DNA from 3 places in the Comamonas sp. A7-5 genome. Region 1 is predicted to be linked to each of the others. Evidence: predicted binding sites of a transcription regulator. Region 1 holds the regulator's gene; each other region holds the start of a gene.
What was found. The regulator FNR, encoded in region 1, switches genes on or off when oxygen is low (the NO sensors DNR and NnrR bind a similar motif). The targets are predictions, from matches to a motif close to TTGATNNNNATCAA.
Positions count from the first base shown of each region.

Region 2: napE (periplasmic nitrate reductase, NapE protein) is a predicted target of FNR. The motif match lies at 4,114-4,127, and genes of this name have one in related genera.
Region 3: AAIL67_RS11865 (DASS family sodium-coupled anion symporter) is a predicted target of FNR. The motif match lies at 1,328-1,341, and genes of this name have one in related genera.

Region 1 is NZ_JBCPWO010000001.1:433,320-439,291, reverse strand. It holds gene ccoP (cytochrome-c oxidase, cbb3-type subunit III) at 1-25, shown strand, start outside; gene ccoG (cytochrome c oxidase accessory protein CcoG) at 108-1,550, shown strand; gene AAIL67_RS01975 (FixH family protein) at 1,677-1,982, shown strand; gene AAIL67_RS01970 (hypothetical protein) at 2,240-2,503, shown strand; gene fnr (fumarate/nitrate reduction transcriptional regulator Fnr) at 2,567-3,289, opposite strand; gene hemN (oxygen-independent coproporphyrinogen III oxidase) at 3,558-4,940, shown strand; gene AAIL67_RS01955 (sulfite exporter TauE/SafE family protein) at 4,944-5,657, shown strand; gene AAIL67_RS01950 (HD-GYP domain-containing protein) at 5,768-5,972, shown strand, end outside.
Region 2 is NZ_JBCPWO010000001.1:286,023-291,994, forward strand. It holds gene AAIL67_RS01225 (sulfotransferase) at 1-461, shown strand, start outside; gene AAIL67_RS01230 (hypothetical protein) at 473-1,195, shown strand; gene AAIL67_RS01235 (nuclear transport factor 2 family protein) at 1,227-1,682, shown strand; gene AAIL67_RS01240 (SRPBCC domain-containing protein) at 1,696-2,175, shown strand; gene AAIL67_RS01245 (SDR family oxidoreductase) at 2,210-3,004, shown strand; gene AAIL67_RS01250 (nuclear transport factor 2 family protein) at 3,023-3,487, shown strand; gene napE (periplasmic nitrate reductase, NapE protein) at 4,248-4,409, shown strand; gene AAIL67_RS01260 (chaperone NapD) at 4,402-4,704, shown strand; gene napA (periplasmic nitrate reductase subunit alpha) at 4,697-5,972, shown strand, end outside.
Region 3 is NZ_JBCPWO010000005.1:334,297-340,268, reverse strand. It holds gene rpoA (DNA-directed RNA polymerase subunit alpha) at 1-199, shown strand, start outside; gene rplQ (50S ribosomal protein L17) at 331-714, shown strand; tRNA gene AAIL67_RS11875 (tRNA-Met) at 755-831, shown strand; gene AAIL67_RS11870 (hypothetical protein) at 906-1,232, opposite strand; gene AAIL67_RS11865 (DASS family sodium-coupled anion symporter) at 1,501-3,006, shown strand; gene AAIL67_RS11860 (alkylhydroperoxidase domain protein) at 3,016-3,606, opposite strand; gene AAIL67_RS11855 (CMD domain protein) at 3,603-4,298, opposite strand; gene AAIL67_RS11850 (putative FMN-dependent luciferase-like monooxygenase) at 4,295-5,413, opposite strand; gene AAIL67_RS11845 (ABC transporter ATP-binding protein) at 5,394-5,972, opposite strand, start outside.

The sequences.
Region 1 (5,972 bases):
TTCGAATACGCAAAACCAGAAGTAATGCGTTTTGAAAAGGCGGTGCCCTGGCACCGCCTTTTTTGCGTTTCAATTTTCAGTAATTACAAAAATATTAAGGAACTGCGATGCCGTGCGATCAGGGGAAGCCCCGAAAAGTCATACCGATCACGCCTGAGCCTCATGAGGGCGGGCCTGAGCTGGTGCCTATGTTCGCTTCCGAGCAAAAAGTGTACTCACGCTCAATCAGTGGCGTGTTCTCACGGTGGCGCTGGGCCATGGTGTTTCTGACCCAGATCGTCTTCTACGGCCTGCCCTGGCTGCAGTGGGGCGAGCGCCAGATGGTGCTGTTCGATCTGGGGGCCCGGCGCTTCTATCTGTTCGGACTGGTGCTGTACCCGCAGGACTTCATCTATCTGACGGGGCTGCTGATCATCAGCGCGCTGGGGCTGTTCCTGTTTACCGCCGTAGCCGGGCGCCTGTGGTGCGGCTTCTCCTGTCCGCAGACGGTCTACACCGAGATCTTCATGTGGATCGAAAGCAAGGTCGAAGGCGATCGCAGTGCCCGCATGCGTATCGACAAGAGCGGCTGGACTTTGGAGAAGATCTGGAAAAAGTCGCTCAAGCAGTTTCTCTGGATCGTTCTGTCTCTTTGGACAGGTTTCACCTTTGTCGGCTACTTCGTGCCCATCCGTGAGTTGGGTGTGGAGCTGATGGCCTTCCAGGGCAACTGGCAGATTTTCTGGGTGGCGTTCTACGGCTTCGCCACCTACGGCAACGCCGGCTATATGCGCGAGCAGGTCTGCAAGTACATGTGTCCCTATGCACGCTTTCAGAGTGCCATGTTCGACAAGGACACCATGATCGTCAGCTACGACGCCGAACGTGGTGAAGCTCGCGGCCCGCGCAAGAAAGACGTTGACTACAAGGCACAGGGCCTGGGGGACTGCATAGATTGCAAGCTTTGCGTTCAGGTCTGCCCCGTGGGTATCGATATCCGCAAAGGACTGCAGTACGAGTGCATTGGCTGCGGTCTGTGCATCGATGCCTGCAACTCCGTGATGGACAAGATGGAGTATCCGCGTGGCCTGATCCGATTGACCACTCAGAATGCCGTAGCCAAGGCCTGGAAGCAGGTGCAGGTGATTCGCCGCATTTTCCGCCCGCGTGTGCTGATCTACTCGGCCGTGCTGGTGGCCCTCAGCGCCGCCATGATCGCCAGTCTGGTGCTGCGCGAGCCGCTCAAGGTCGATGTGATTCGCGACCGTGCTGCGCTTTCGCGCATCGTGGCGGGCGGCAAGCTGGAGAACGTCTACCGTCTGCAGATCATGAACGCCACCGAGTCCGAGCAGCGCTACCGTATCAGCGCCGTAGGCCTGGAGAATCTGGAAGTCGCATCCGAGCAGGAAGTGAGCGTTGGCCCTGCAGAGACACGCGGCATTGCGGTGCGGCTGCAGATTCCGTATGGCTCGGCAACTCCCGGCTCGCACCCCGTACACTTCAATGTGGACGCAGTGACTGCCGGAGCAGGGCGTATTTCCGAGAAGACGGTGTTCCTGGTGCCGCGTTAATGCCAGGTCTTGCCGGTCTTCGTGAGCCATCACGGAGGCCGGACAAGGGCACCGCCAATCGGCAACAATTTATGCCACCCTGCCATGCGTGCCTGGGTGGTCAGAATTTTGGAAAGAGGTTTCATCATGTCGGCAGCACAAGCCAAGGTCTCGCAAACGGCCAAGATCATCCACCCCGAGGACGGCAAGCCCTGGTGGAAGTTTGCCCATGTCTGGCTCATCATCGCCGGCCCGGTGATCGTGGTGATTGCCGGCTTTGTCACCGCATACATCGCACTGAGCAGGCCCGATCCCGTGATTGACCCCGACTACTACCGCCATGGCATGGAAATCAACCAGCGCCTGAGCGAAAGTGAAAAAAGCCTGGCCCCAGCAGTCACCGGCCGCAATCATGCGGCCACGCCAGCCAAGGATCATCCGCTGGATCGCTGAGCGCTCCGGCGCTTGCTTCGCCAAGGTCGCTTTTGCGGCCTTTTTTGTTGCCGATATCAAAATCAGAGCGTGTTGCGCATGCACCGTCTAACGTTGATGTAGAAGTAAATGGTTTTTTGATATTCGGATTGAGAAGGGTGCTACTGAAAAGAGAGTAATTCAGGGTTTCCCGCCACGGTGCATGCCCGCAGTCCTGCATGAACGGTCACCACTGTTGTGCAAAATATGATCAAGCCCACAGCCCAAGGAGAATCAGGATGGATGCTCGACGCTGGATGTGGATTGTCTGGCCGGCCTTTCTGGCGGCGGCAATCATGGAGATGGTGGTTTTTGCCTTTGTGGACCCGCTGGATGTGCACTGGCTGGGCTCCCCACTGGACTGGTCGCGCCAGGCCATCTATACGGTCGCTTTTTTTGCCTTCTGGGTCGTGACGCTGATTGGAGGTGCGATGACGGTGATGCTGGGGCGCTCCGTCAGCGATCTCAATGGCGGCATCGTTTCCGAGCCTCTGCCCGATTAATTCGCACAGATAAAAAAGCCCGCTGTCCGCGGGCTTTGTCTTGAGAGTGTCTGTCGAATCGGTTCAGCTCTGGCATTGCTGGCTGTTGACGATGCGTTTGAGCGCCTCGGTATCCAGGATGCGCAGGTGGCGCTGCTTGACTTCCACGATGCCTTCCTCTGCAAATTTGGAGAAGGTGCGGCTCACGGTCTCGAGCTTGAGGCCCAGGTAACTGCCGATTTCTTCGCGCGTCATGCGCAGCACCAGTTCCGACTTGGAAAAGCCGCGTGCCGACAGGCGCTGGACCAGGTTCAACACAAAGGCCGCCAGGCGCTCTTCGGCACGCATGCTGCCCAGCAGCAGCATCACGCCATGCTCACGCACGATTTCGCGGCTCATGACCTTGTGCACATGGTTTTGCAGGGCCGTGACCTCGCGCGAGAGCTGCTCCAGTTTGTCAAACGGCATGACACAGACCTCGGCATCTTCCAGGGCCACGGCATCACAAGTGTGGTGGTCGTTGACGATGCCGTCCAGACCAATGATTTCGCCAGCCATCTGAAAGCCTGTGACCTGATCGCGTCCGTCTTCGGTGGCCACGCTGGTCTTGAAGAAGCCGGTTCGAATGGCATACAGAGAGGTGAACTCTTCGCCATTGCGAAACAGCAGCCCGCCGCGCTTGACCTTGCGGCGCGTGGCCACAATCTCGTCAATGCGCTCCATTTGTTCATCGTCCAGGCCCATGGGCATGCACAGTTCACGCAGATTGCAGTTGGAGCAGGATGCTTTGATGGTCTGAAGATTCATGGGCTTTTTGCAACGGCGCAGACAGACACAGAGTGGAGAGTCGCGCTGGTCATTGACCTCGTGGTTGAAGATGAGATGGATCAAATTGTCGCAGCACTTGCCTTGAGGTCTCTTGATTTTCATCAAGGACAGGGTGATTGCCTTGGGGCACATTGCCTGTATTCGTTCAAAAACATGCGCTTTTGCCTATTTTGGGCATGATTTTCAGGATCTGATTTCCATTGAAATCTGCTCTATACAGAGTGTGGGCGCACCCTAACTCCCAGTTATGACCGCAGTCACGCCTGAGTTGCTGAGCCGCTTTGATATCCCCGGCCCACGCTACACATCGTTCCCAACAGCCGACCGTTTTGTTGAGGCTTTTGGTGCAGACGACTACATACTGGCACTCAAGCAGCGCAAGACGCATTCTGGCTCGCGTGCTTTGCCCCTGTCCGTTTATGTGCATGTGCCGTTCTGTGAGTCGCTTTGCTATTACTGCGCCTGCAACAAGATCGTGACCAAGCATCACGAGAAGGCTGCCGAGTATCTGGACTACCTGAGCCGCGAGCTGGCCATGCATACCGAGCATTGCGGCAAAGGTCAGCTCGTAAGCCAGCTGCATCTGGGCGGAGGCACACCGACCTTTTTCAGCGATGCCGAGTTGCAGCAGCTGATGGTTTTGATGCGTGAACATTTCAAGCTGGATCCCGCGGGCGAGTACTCCATCGAGGTCGATCCGCGCACCGTCAGCAACGAGCGGCTGAGAGCTCTCAAGGACATGGGGTTCAATCGCCTGAGCTTTGGCGTGCAGGACTTTGATCCCGCGGTGCAGAAAGCGGTGCATCGCGAGCAGCCCGCCGAGCAAGTCTTTTCGTTGGTGGCCGAGGCACGCCGCCTGGGCTTTGTCTCCATCAATGTGGACCTGATCTACGGGCTGCCCAGACAGACGCCCGAGTCTTTTGCGCGCACGCTGGCACAGGTCAATGAGCTGCGCCCCGATCGCATTGCACTGTATGCCTATGCGCATCTGCCCGAGCGCTTCAAGCCGCAAAGGCGCATCGAATCGGCAGACCTGCCTGTGGGGCAGGACAAGCTGAACATGCTCTCCGGCGCAATTGATGCATTCATGGATGGCGGCTATGTCTATGTAGGCATGGACCACTTTGCGCTGCCTGACGACTCTCTGGCCATTGCCAAGCGCCAGGGGCGCCTGCATCGCAACTTTCAGGGCTACAGCACCCAGCCTGATTGCGATCTGATTGCACTGGGCGTATCGGCTATCGGCAAGGTGGGTGCGACCTACAGCCAGAACGTCAAGACTCTTGAAGAGTACTACGATGCCGTCGATGGAGGCATGCTGCCCGTGCAGCGCGGACTGGCGCTTTCGCGTGACGATCTGGTGCGCAGAGCCGTCATCATGTCCATCATGTGCCAGGGCTCCGTCCTGTATGAGCCCATGGAGCAGGCCTGGCTTATCAATTTCCGCGAGTACTTCGCTGCGGAGCTGGATGCGCTGGCAGAGATGCAGCGCAATGGCTTGGTCGAGCTGTCCGTCGAGGGCTTCAAGGTCACTGGCCTGGGCTGGTTTTTTGTGCGCGGAGTAGCCATGCTGTTTGACCGATATTTGCAGGCTGACCGGAACCGCGCCCGCTTTTCGCGCATCATCTAGCGCATGTTGTTTTCGCTGGTCTGGACTGCTTTGATCATGGGGCTCGTGGGTGGGCCCCATTGTCTTGTGATGTGCGCTGCCCCCTGCAGTGTGGTCACAGCAGCGAAGCCTGTCGGCGGCGGGCAGCCAGTTGTCGTGCTCGGCCTGCAAAAACGCCAATGGCTGCGTACCAGCCTGTTTCATCTGGGGCGCATCGCTGCCTATGCCCTGCTGGGCGGGATCGCGGCCGTGGCCATGGAAAGTCTGGCCTGGCTGACCAGTCAGACAACGGCATTGCAGAGACTTTGGACGCTGATGCATGTGGCGGTCATGGCCTGGGGGTTGGCCATGGTGGTGCAGGCGCGGCAGCCAGCCTGGCTGGAGAGGGCGGGGCGTTCCGTCTGGGCCAGGGTTCAGCCCTGGGTCACCGCGCCGGGCGGCAGTCTGGCAGCGGGCTTTGCCTGGGCACTGATGCCTTGTGGTTTGCTGTATTCGGCGGTGTTGGTGGCGGCCTTGAGTGGCGGCGCCTGGCAAGGTGCTTTGTCTATGGCTGCCTTTGCCGTTGGTGGTGCACTGTGGTTGCTGGCGGGGCCCTGGCTGTGGCAACTGGGGCAGTCGCATGTCAATGCATTGCGGGCCAGGTGGGGCACCAGAGTTGCAGGTCTGATGCTGATTGGCGTTGCGAGTTGGGCTTTGTGGATGGACCTGGTCTACAAACCCAGTCTTTGGTGCCGATAAGTCACACAAGAGGGGGTTGTTGACGCTGTTTGCATCCCAACAGACCCTAGTCATGCTTGAGCAGTCATGGAACTGCGGAATAATGTCTCATCTTGTGTGTAGCGCCCAAAGTGAATCGTTTCGTTGCTATTGATATCGGACAACTGCGTATCGGCATGTATGTCCATCTGGAGACCGGCTGGTTGCGCCATCCGTTTCCCGTCAGCAGCTTCAAGATTGTCAATGACGAGCAGTTGCAGACACTCAGGACCCTGAAGCTCAAGGCAGTTCAGGTCGATCTATCGAGAAGCGATCTGGAGGAAGCGGCAGCGCCTC
Region 2 (5,972 bases), 150 kb from region 1:
AAATTCTGCTGTCCGTCTTTCCCCAGGCTCAGGTCATTCTGACCCATCGCGAGCCCGCGCAGACCATCCCTTCCATGGCCAGCATGGCGCATACGCTGTGGCAGATCTACAGCGACCAGCCTGACCCAAGCTCTGCAGGCCGCCAGTGGAACAGCCGCATGGCGCGTGGTATTCACCACACCATGCAAGTGCGGGAGCAGCAGGACAGCCGGCGCTTTCTGGATATCCACTTCTCGGACACCGTGGCCAAGCCCATGGAGGTGCTGGAGGCCGTCTATCAGTTCGCCCAGATGCCCTTCACCGAGAAAGCCCGCACCGATGCGCAGCAATGGCTGTCTGGCAACGGCCGGGAAAAGCGTGCGGGTCATGACTACAGCCTGGAGACCTTTGGCCTGAGCGAGCAGCAGATGCAACGCGACTATGCGCTGTACCGATCCCGGCATCTGCCAACCCAGAGCTAAGAGGTGCTTTCATGGAAAAAATCATGTTCAGCCTGTGGCGCCCCGCACGGCATTCGGCAGAAAGTTGGCGCCAGTCGCTGATGGATTTGCAAAGATCCCTGCAAGCCTGTGGTGCCTCGCGGATTCGTGTGATGGTTGTCGATGACGCCATGGACAAGGCCGCAAGCCAGCGCATCACGTTCAGCCAACATCCTCTCGATGGAATGATCAGTCTGTGGCTGGACAGCGCATCCATGCTGGGCCCGGTGCAGGCACTGATCGCGCAGCAGGTGGCAAGCCTGCATGCCTATCTCGTCTGCGAGTCCGAGCCCTACCCCGAAGAACGCAAGGCGCGCATTGCGCGTTTTGATGCTGAAGTGGCTTTAGGCAAGCGCACACCGGGCATGTGCCAGGTGGCGCTGTTCAGAAAGCCGGTCGGCATGAACTTTGAAGAATGGATGGTTCACTGGCGTGAAGGCCATGGCAGCAATGCCTACCCGCTGCAGTCCATCTTCGGATACCGGCAAAACCTGGTCGTTCGACGCTTGACCGAAGACGCACCGGAAGTCCACGCCATCGTTGAGGAGCAGTTTCCCGATATCGCGATCGGCAGTGCTCACGGCTTCTATGACACGCAAGGAGATGAAGACCTGCTGCGCCAGCGGCAGAAATACATGTCCGAATCTGTGACTCCCATCATGGATTTCAGCAGCCTCGATTGCATTCTCACCAGTTTCTATCAAGTCAGCGCTTGAGACTGACCCACTACCACCGGAGACAAAACACATGTTGGACCTGGAAGCCATTGAGTTGATCAAGCAGCTCAAGGCGCGCTACTTTCGCGCCATCGACACCTGCAATCTGGAATTGCTGCAGGGCATGCTGACGCCAGACATCAAGCTGGCCTTCAAAAGCCCGGCTTACGAATTCCATCTGGAAGGCATAGACAAGGCGCTGGACTTCTACAAAACCTCCTTTACCAAGACCCGCCTGGCCATGCACAACGGCCACACGCCGGAGATCGATGTCAAGGGAGACGAAGCTACCGCGCTCTGGTATCTGAACTACGTCTTCATCAACCTCGAAGAGAAAACGCATATGCATGGCGGTGCTATCTATGAAGACCGTTATGTCAAGCGCGATGGCCGCTGGTGGATTACCGAGACGGGCTACAAGACCTTGCTTGAAACCGTGGAGCCACTGAGCGAGCAGTTGCAGATCACCTCCAAGCCCATCAACTGAAGCGAGTACTCCAATGACCAAAGCTGCCAACCTCGTCACCTCCATCAAGGTAGAAATCAATGCCCCCGCCAGCGTGGTCTGGGAAGTGCTGGCCGATCTGGAGAACTACCGCCTCTGGAATCGCTTCTGCCCCGACATCCGCTGTGGGCTCAAGCTCAATGACTTGGTCGAGATGAAAACACGCCATCCGCTGACGGGTGAAGTCTGGCCTGTCAATGAATACCTGGTTGCGTTTGAGCCCGAGCAACTGCTGTCCTGGGAACAGCGCCCCGTGCCCGAGAACAAGGACGCTGCGCGTCGGGATCAATACATAGAGGCGATTGACGCCAACCGCTGCACCTACTTCACCACCGACCAGTTCCTGGGACTGAATGCCGACACCATCATGCGCGAGCATGGCGCCTGGGTAAAGATCGCCTTTGACCAGGTCGCCGAGGATGTCAAGCACCGCGCAGAAGAGCTGCACTTTGCCCGCACCCGGGCTGCATTCTGAGAAAACCCCAGGCTATATATCCAAGGAGACCCATATGCTTCTGAAAGACAAAGTCATCATCATCTCTGGCATCGGCCCCGGCATGGGCATCAAGCTCGCCCTGCGCGCGGCGGAATATCAGGCCAAGGCCGTGGTGCTGGCAGCCCGCACACAGTCCATGCTCGATGAGGCAGAGCAAGCGATTCGCGATGCCGGCCACTCCTGCGAGACGCTCAAAGTGTCCACCGATATCTCGCAGCCCGAGCAATGCCAGCGGCTTGCAGAGCTGACCGTTGCCAGGTTCGGCCGCATCGATGCGCTGATCAACTCGGCCTATGCCCACGGGACCTGGGGCTCTTCGAGCAACTCCTCCATGGATGACTGGCGCAAGGTCATGGAAGTCAATCTCTACGGCTCCATGAACATGACCCAGGCCGTGGTGCCGCAGATGAAAAAGCAAAAAGACGGCAGCATTGTGATGATCAACACCATGGCAACGCGCCGCCCCAATCAGCTCGAAGCCGGTTACGCAGTATCCAAAGGCGCGCTCAAGACCGCTGTGCAATATCTGGCAGAAGACCTGGGGCCCTTCGGCATCCGCGTCAACAGCACCTACAACGGCTGGATGTGGGGCGCACCGGTCAAAGGTTATTTCCAGGCGGAAGCCAAGCGCCAGGGCGTACCCATGGAATCTCTGGTCGATGTGATTGCCCAGCAGATTCCCTTGCGCAACGAGATTCCCGACGATGCCGATTGCGCCTCTGCCGCGCTGTATCTGGCCAGCGACTATGCGCGCGTTGTGACCGGCGCCCAACTGGACGTCAGTGGCGGCCATTACCTGCCTCACTAAATTCCAGCGGAGAACAGCATGCAAACTCTTCTGGATATTGAAGAAATCAAACAGCTCAAGGCACGCTACTTTCGCGGCATCGATACCTGCAATCTGGAGCTTCTGAAAACCGTGCTGGCCGATGATGTCCATATTCGCTTCGACAGCCCGACTTACCAGTATGAGATCAATGGCATCGATGAGGCCATGAACTTCTACCGCAATGCCTTCACCCATCGGCGCTTTGGCATGCACAACGGGCATACACCGGAAATCAAGGTCGACGGTGACACGGCCACCGGCATCTGGTACCTCAATGATCTGTTCATCAATCTGGATGAGCAGACCATACTTACCGGCAGTGCGCTGTACGAGGACCTCTATACCAGGGTCGCCGGTCAGTGGCGGGTGCAGCGCACGGGCTACAAGCGGCTGCTGGAAATGATTGAGCCTCTGAGCAGCGGTTGTCGCATCACATCGCGACCTATTACGAGCAACTTATAAGCGACATTAAGACTGTAATTGGACTTTCCCTTAGAAGGTAGACATGCCTAGGGGCAGTCCAATGCAGGCTGACGGACGAGCAGGAGCGAAGCTCTGCTCCTAGATCCTTTTGCTCCTATAAAGCGCTTTGTGGAGCGCTTTTTTTGGTTCGACGCTCATCGTGCTCGGCACGGTGATGCCTTGAGCTTGCACAAATCCAGGTTGAGTTCGCATGAGCCTCGTTATCGCTTCCTGTCTGGCCGAGAGGAGCGCGTCTTGAATGCCGCGAGGTCCTGCGCTTTATTGAGCCACTAAATCCACGATCTGCAGCACTCTCTTGTGCAGGCTTGGTTTTCTCCCGCTGATTGCCATCATTGATTACGGCCGCACGATACCTCGATTACCTCTCTATGGCGGTCAGGTGATCCAGTGACGGTTTCAAGGTTTTCAAGCAAGCAGCAGGCGGTGGCTATCGGTTTCAGGCCAGATTTCACGTCCCAACTTCAACGGATCAGTGCGATGATTAAGGTGCGAATTCAGTTTGCAGATGCCTGATCCAAGCCGCGCTTGATTCCGCCGGCTATTTAGTCAACTCCTGAGACATTTACTTGAATGTCAATTGATTCAATGAAATCTTGATGAAGGAATTGATGCAAAGCAACGAATCGAGAAGAACCTTGTTGCAAGTCAATTTTGTAGGTAATCTCGTGGCAAAGTTCGTTATCGGATCTCTATCGCCAAATCATGGATGCTCAGGCATCCAAGCCAAGGGGGATTGCTAATGACAGAACCTCAGCCTGAATCGACTCATACCGAGGAGTTGCGCAGCTTCGCATTTCTCGCAGTTGTTATGGCGCCTATATTGGCCGTTGTACTGATTGCGTCTTACGGCTTTGCGATCTGGTTTTATCAGATGATCATCGGTGGCCCTCCACATGCATGAAGAATCTGAGCCCATTGAAACTCATACCGACTTGCATATCACCAGTCTGGTTGTGCATGTGCTTCCCCAGGCATTGGCACAAGTAGCTGCTGGCATCGTCACGATCAAAGGCGCCCAAATACATGGAAGTCATCCGGCCGGCAAGTTGGTCGTGACCTTGGAAGCGCCCCATGCAAGAGAAATACTTGATTGCGTGTCTCAGATTGAGCTGCTTGATGGCGTAATCAACGCATCCCTGGTTTATCAGCATGTTGAGAACTGGCAGTCGCTAAACCAAGAGGTAACACATGACTAGCACTAGGCGTGATTTTGTCCGTCAATCTGCGGCCGCAGCCGCAGGGGCCGTTGCAGGCATCCCCATCGAAGTTCTGTCCCAGGATGCAGGAGCAATGGCTGCCGACCTGAAGTGGTCCAAGGCGCCATGCCGCTTTTGCGGTACAGGTTGCGGCGTCATGGTGGCCGTCAAGGACAACCGCGTAGTGGCCACTCAGGGTGACCCTGAGGCCGAGGTCAACCGGGGACTGAACTGCGTCAAGGGTTACTTCCTGTCCAAGATCATGTATGGCGGTGATCGTCTGACAAAGCCGTTGCTGCGCATGAAGAATGGTCGCTATGCCAAGGATGGCGAGTTCCAGCAGGTTTCCTGGGATACGGCCTTCGACGTCATGGCAGAGCAGTTCAAAAAGACGCTCAAGGCCAAGGGGGCCGACGCGGTGGGCATGTTCGGCTCCGGCCAGTGGACGGTATGGGAGGGCTATGCCGCCTCCAAGCTGTTCAAGGCGGGCTTTCGCACCAACAACATTGATCCCAATGCACGGCACTGCATGGCCTCGGCAGTTGCCGGCTTCATGCGCACCTTTGGCATGGACGAGCCCATGGGTTGCTATGACGACATCGAAGCCGCGACTGCCTTTGTGCTCTGGGGCTCGAACATGGCTGAAATGCATCCGGTGCTGTGGACGCGCGTGACTGACAGGCGCCTGTCCACACCGGGCGTGAAGGTTGCTGTGCTGTCCACTTTCGAGCACCGCTCGTATGAGTTGGCGGACATGTCTCTGACCTTCAAGCCTCAAACCGATCTGGCCATACTCAACTACATCGCCAACCACATCATCACCACGGGCAGAGTCAACAAGGACTTTGTCTCCAAGCACTGCAATTTCAAGCTCGGCAACACCGATATCGGCTACGGGCTGCGTCCCGAGCACCCCTTGCAGAAGGCGGCCAAGAATGCCAAGGATCCCAACGGTGCCAAGTCCATAGACTACGAGGAATACGCCAAGTTCGTATCCACCTATACGCTCGAGTACACAACCAAGCTCACGGGTGTACCGGCCAACCGTCTCAAGGCTCTTGCCGAGCTCTATGCAGACCCCAATAGCAAGGTGGTGTCGTTCTGGACCATGGGTTTCAACCAGCACACCCGCGGTGTCTGGGCCAACAACATGGTCTACAACATCCACTTGCTGCTTGGCAAGATCGCCACACCCGGCAACAGCCCGTTCTCACTGACGGGTCAGCCTTCTGCCTGCGGAACGGCGCGTGAGGTGGGCACTTTCTCGC
Region 3 (5,972 bases), on a different contig from region 1:
GCGTTCTGCCAACTGCCTCAAGGCAGAGAACATCTACTACATCGGTGACCTCATCCAGCGTACCGAAAACGAGCTGCTCAAGACTCCCAACCTGGGTCGCAAGTCGCTCAACGAGATCAAGGAAGTTCTGGCTTCCCGCGGTCTGACTCTGGGCATGAAGCTTGAAAACTGGCCACCCGCTGGCCTGGAAAAGCGTTAATTGCTAGAATAGAAAACTTTGCTGGAGTTGATCCGGCAAAGTCCAAGTGCCTCGGGCAGTACCTGATACGGCTGCCTGATTTAATTTAGAAAAGATCTCCGGATAAAAACGGGGAGCAAAGGAAAAGCACCATGCGTCACGGCAACGGCCTCCGCAAACTGAACCGCACTTCTGCACACCGCAAGGCAATGCTGCAGAACATGATGAACTCGTTGATCGAGCACGAAGCAATCAAGACCACGGTCCCCAAGGCCAAGGAACTGCGTCGCGTCATCGAGCCCATGATCACTCTGGCCAAGGTTGATACCGTGGCTAACCGCCGTCTGGCTTTTGACCGTCTGCGCGACCGCGACAGCGTGACCAAGCTGTTCAACGTGCTGGGTCCCCGCAACGCTCAGCGTCCCGGCGGCTACACACGTATCCTGAAGATGGGCTTCCGCGTGGGCGACAACGCTCCCATGGCCTATGTGGAACTGGTTGAGCGCGCTGAAGAAGCCGCTGCTGCAGCTGAATAAGCCCGAGCAGGCTGCAAAGCCTGCTATAATTTGGAAATACCGCGCGATGGAGCAGTCTGGTAGCTCGTTGGGCTCATAACCCAAAGGTCGGAGGTTCAAATCCTTCTCGCGCAACCAAATTGAAAAGGTCACGACAATGTCGTGACCTTTTTTTTTTGTCCATTTTCCATTGAAGGGCGGCAGCGCTGGTATCAGCCCGTCATCCCTCCCGGCGCTGTGCCCGAGCGCCGGCTCAAATGCTCGCGCACCCGGCTGGCGATCACCTGGGCGATTTCCGGGCTCAGCACCTCGCTGATATGCAGTACCTCGGTGTAGTGCAGATAGAGCAGGCCGCGCAAGGTCCTGAATGCCGTCTCATGTTCGGCACCGCAGATGCCGGCATCGTTGGCCAGCACGCGTTCGACGGCACCGGGGTCGAGCAGCCGGATCTTGCAGATAGCAGCCTGATGCAGTATCGCTAGATCTATTTCTTCAAGGCGGCTTTCCCATTCATCGGGCAGGAATCGGTTCGCTGGCATTTAGAGTGTCTCTCCTGCTGAATCCATGGGCATGTGCCCAATGCTTGAATACTGGCATGTACGAGGTCTTGCCATCGGTTTTGCTTCTGCAAGTCTTGCCGTTGATCAAACTTTGGTAACGTAAAAGTCGGCCTGGAGTCGAAGCCATGTGGCACTGCATCATGATGCCAGTCTGTGACCTGAGCGCCAATGTCCGTCGGGGACTCCTGGCTTTTGCTGGGCTGAGGTATGGTGTCTCGATGCGCTGCAGGTAAAGAAAAGGACTTCTATGTTCGAGAAGATCGTCTCGATGTTCCGTTACTTCAAATCGGTCGTTCCGTTTCGGGTCGTGCCTGCACTGATTTCCACCCTGGTGCTGACCGGTCTGCTGCTGACGCCGGTGCCTGCGGGACTGGACAGCAAGGCCTGGCAACTGGTGGCCATCTTTCTGACGACCATCGTGGCGATCATCCTCAAGGTCATGCCCATAGGCGTGATGGCATTGATGGCGATTGTCATCGTGTCGCTGTCTCAGGTGACCTCCAGTTCGTCCAAAGGTGCGATCACGGATGCGCTGAGCAGCTTTGCGAATCCCCTGATCTGGCTGATCGTGGTGGCGGTTCTGATCTCGCGCGGTCTCAAGAAGACGGGGCTCGGCAACCGCATCGGATTGCTGTTCATTGCGCTGATGGGCAAGCGCACCATAGGCATAGGTTACGGACTCGCGATCTGCGAGCTGGTACTGGCCCCGTTCACGCCCAGCAACACGGCACGCGGCGGCGGCATCGTGCATCCGATCATGAAGTCCATCGCCAATGCCTTCGAATCGGACCCTGCCAAGGGCACGCAAGGCAAGGTCGGGACCTATCTGGCGCTGGTCAACTACCATTCCAATCCGATCACCTCGGCCATGTTCCTGACCGCGACGGCGCCCAATCCTCTGGTCGTGGACCTGGTGGCCAAGGCCACGGGTCAGTCCCTGCACCTGAGCTGGACAAGTTGGGCTCTGTACATGCTGCTGCCAGGGCTGCTGTGTCTGCTGTTGATGCCGCTGGCGATCTATCTGCTGTCGCCACCTGAACTCAAGGCCACGCCCAATGCCGTGGAGTACGCGCGCGCCGAGATGGCAGGCATGGGCCCGCTGTCAGGCAAGGAGCGCGTGATGCTCGGCACTTTCGGCGTGATGCTGCTGCTATGGGCGAATGTGCCGCAGATGCTGTTCGGCCCGGCGTTCACGCTGGACCCGACCGTGGTGGCTTTTCTCGGTTTGTTCGCCCTGATCATCACGGGGACCATCGATTGGGATGATGTGCTGTCCGAGAAAAGCGCCTGGGACACCCTGATCTGGTTCGGTGCCCTGGTCATGCTGGCCGAGCAGCTCAACAAGCTCGGTGTGGTCGCCTGGTTTGCCGAGGGCTTGAAGAGCGCCATCGTCGCCAGTGGCCTGGACTGGCTGCCCGTGGCTGCCATTCTGGTGGGCGTCTTCGTCTTCTCGCACTATCTGTTTGCCAGCACCACGGCCCATATCAGCGCCATGATGCTGGCCTTTCTGACCGTGGGCGCGCAGCTGATCCCGGCTGACTACGTCGTCCCCTTCATGCTGATGATGACGGCCGGTTCGGCCATCATGATGACGCTGACGCACTACGCGACCGGAACATCGCCCATCATCTTCGGCAGCGGCTATGTGACTCTGGGTGTCTGGTGGCGCGTGGGGGCCGCGATGTGCGTGCTGGAGTTGCTGATCTTTGCTGTCGTCGGCGCTGCCTGGTGGAAGCTGCTGGGACTGTGGTGACCTGCGGCCTCAGGTGGCCGTATGCAGGGGCTCGCCCAGCGACAGCATGAGCCGGTTGGCCCAGTTGAAGAAGGCCGTGCCGTGAAGCGCATCGGAGATGGCTGCATCGTCGAGACCGGCGGCGCGCAGCGCATCGATATGACTGGACTCCAGTGCGGGCGGCGTCTGCGTCAAGGCCACGGCGGCGGCAACGATGGCATTCCAGCGCGGGCCCAGGTCGGTGCCCGGACCTTCATCGAGCAGGCGCTGCACATCGGCGGCGCGGTGCGAGAAATGCGTGGCAAAGCGCGCATGTACCGAAGCGCAGTAGATGCAGCCGTTGGTGCGTGAGGTTGCAGCTGCTGCCAGTTCGCGCTCGGCGCGCGGCAGGCCGGCGTCGGGGTTGTAGAAGATGTCCTTGTCGGTGCGCGTGCGTGCTCCCAGCGTGTCGGGGTCGCGCGCCAGCAGCCGGAAATAGGGTGAACGCGCGCGCGCCGCGTCCACCAGCCCCGCATGGTGGCGCTCGCTCAGCTCGCTCTCCTGCAGCGGAGCTATCCATGGTTGCCAGTCGAGCTGTTCCTGGGTGAAGACCTGGGGGGAGGTGTTGTGCGTGGTGGTCATGGCTGGGCTTGCAGGGCGAGGGTGGACGATGCCGTGGTGACTGCTGCTCGTGCGCCAAGCACGCGCAGCCCCGCCACGAGGCGGATCTGGAAGGACAGAAAAGAGGCGAGCTGGGACAGGATGACGATATCGGTCTCGCTCCAGCCGGCCTGCTGCAGCACCAGCAAGGCCTGGGCACTCGCATCGCGTGGGTGGTAGGCCAGCAGATGGGCATGGGCCAGCGCGGCGCTCATGCGCGGGCCCAGCAAAGCCGCATGGGCCGGGTCCACGGCGTAGCTGGGGCCGCTCTGGTCCTCGCGGCTCAAGGGGCCGGCCGGATAGATCCCGTAGGGGCCGTGCGGACCGCTGCCGGGCTGCAGGCTGGCAGCGCGCCCGCGCACCACTTCCGAGCTCACGGCACCGGCCAGATCGGCATCTTCGACCGCCAGGGCGCGTGTGTAGAAGGCCGTGCTGCGGGGCTCGCCATGCAGGCCTGCCGTGAAGGCGGCCAGCGTCAGGCGCTCGCGCAGCGAGACGGTTCCTGAGATGAGCTCTGCGGGGGTGAATAGGGCGGCAAAACTCTGCTGGGCCTGGGTGCGCGCCTCGCTGCGATGGCGGCGCACCTGATCCAGCGTGCTGCCGGCAGCGATATCGGCGAGATGGTCGATTACATCTTCGGGAAAGCGGGTCTGTGCGGTGTTGCTCATGGTCATGCAGCTTGAAGCAGTTCGGTCCGGACTAGGGGGTGGGAAGCGCCGGTGGGGGCCTCGTTGCGGCGCCAGCCCAGAGCTGGTGCCACGACGGCTGCCGTCAGCTCGATGGAGCGCAGAATGGCCTGGTGCGGCGGGTCGATGGAGTGAACCTGGAACACGATGTCGGTGGCTTGCGTCAGCGCCGTGTCGGCGCGCAGCGAGGCGATCACCTCCTCGGGTGTTCCCACATGCACGTCGTAGGCTTCAATGAGCTGCTGCAGCGGCGCCTGCGGATCGACGCGCGTTGCCCATTGCGTGGACGCGGATGAAGCCAGGGCCGCATGACGCTGGGCCGCGCGGCGCAGACCAGCCTCGGCCCATTGCAGTGCCTGGGCGCGCTGGTCGGAAACCAGCAGGGTGCGCGAAGCCAGGATGCGCGGTGCGCGTCCTGCGGGCAGGGCCGCGAGATAGGCTTCGATGATGGGGTTCTGTATCTCGGACAGCGTGGCGCGGGGGCGGCCTTCGGGTCGGGGCTGTGTGCGCGAGAGCATCAAGCCGTCCCCGTTGGCCCCGGCGCGTGCCCCGCCTTCGACCGAGAACGTGGCCTGCCAGACGCGCTCCAGCAACTGCGGGGCTGCGGGGTACAGGCGCACGCCGCCTGCCAGCTCGCGCCCGGCCCAGGCATCCCTCAGCACGGCGAAATTGCGCGCAAAGACCGCGCCGCGCTCGCTGCCTGTGACGCCGAAGGCCTCGAAGGACTCCGCCGTGCCGCCGGTGCCCAGGCCCACCTCGAGGCGGCCGTTCGAGAGCAGGTCCAGCACGGCCGCATCCTCGGCCACGCGTAGCGCGTTTTCCAGCGGCAGCGTGACCACGCCCGTGCCCAGGCGGATGCGCCGCGTGCGGGCCGCCACATGCGCAAGAAAGACAAAGGGCGAGGGCAGGCCGCCCTCGCTTTCGTGGAAATGATGCTGGGCGATCCAGGCCGAGTCGAAGCCCTGGGCTTCGGCATGGGCGATCTGCTCGGTGACTAGGCGGTAGCGTTCGCCGGCCGGTACCTCATCGAGCAGGCGGCTGAAGAAGCCCAGGCGCGGGGTCGGGCGCGCGCGAGCAAGAGTGTCAGGCGGGGTGGGGGACAAAATCAATGCTCCTTTTGCCGGGAATGGCGTCCATGAGTTCGCGCGTGTAGTCGCTGGTGGGGCGCAGGAACACGTCCTCGACGCTGCCCGCGTCCACCACCTTGCCTGCGCGCAGCACCGACACCGTGTCGGCGATCTGGCGCACCACGGCAAGGTCGTGCGAGATGAAGAGATAGCTCAGACCCAGGTCCTGCTGCAGCTGCGCGAGCAGGGCTAGGATCTGGGCCTGCACGGTCACGTCCAGGGCCGAGACGGCCTCGTCCAGCACCACCACCTCGGGTTGCAGCACCAGGGCGCGTGCAATCGCCACGCGCTGGCGCTGGCCGCCCGAGAGCGCATGCGGGCGCCGTTCGAGCACGGCGGCCGGCAGGCCCACGCGCTCGAGCATGTCAAGCACGCGCTGGCGGCGCTCCTGGGGCGGCAGCGGCTCGAAGTTGAGCAGCGGCTCCTCGATGATGTCGAAGACACGCTGGCGCGGGTCCAGTGAGCTGAACGGGTTCTGGTAGACCAGCTGGACCTTGCGCCGCAGCTGGCGCAGGGCCTCGCCGCGCAGGCCCGT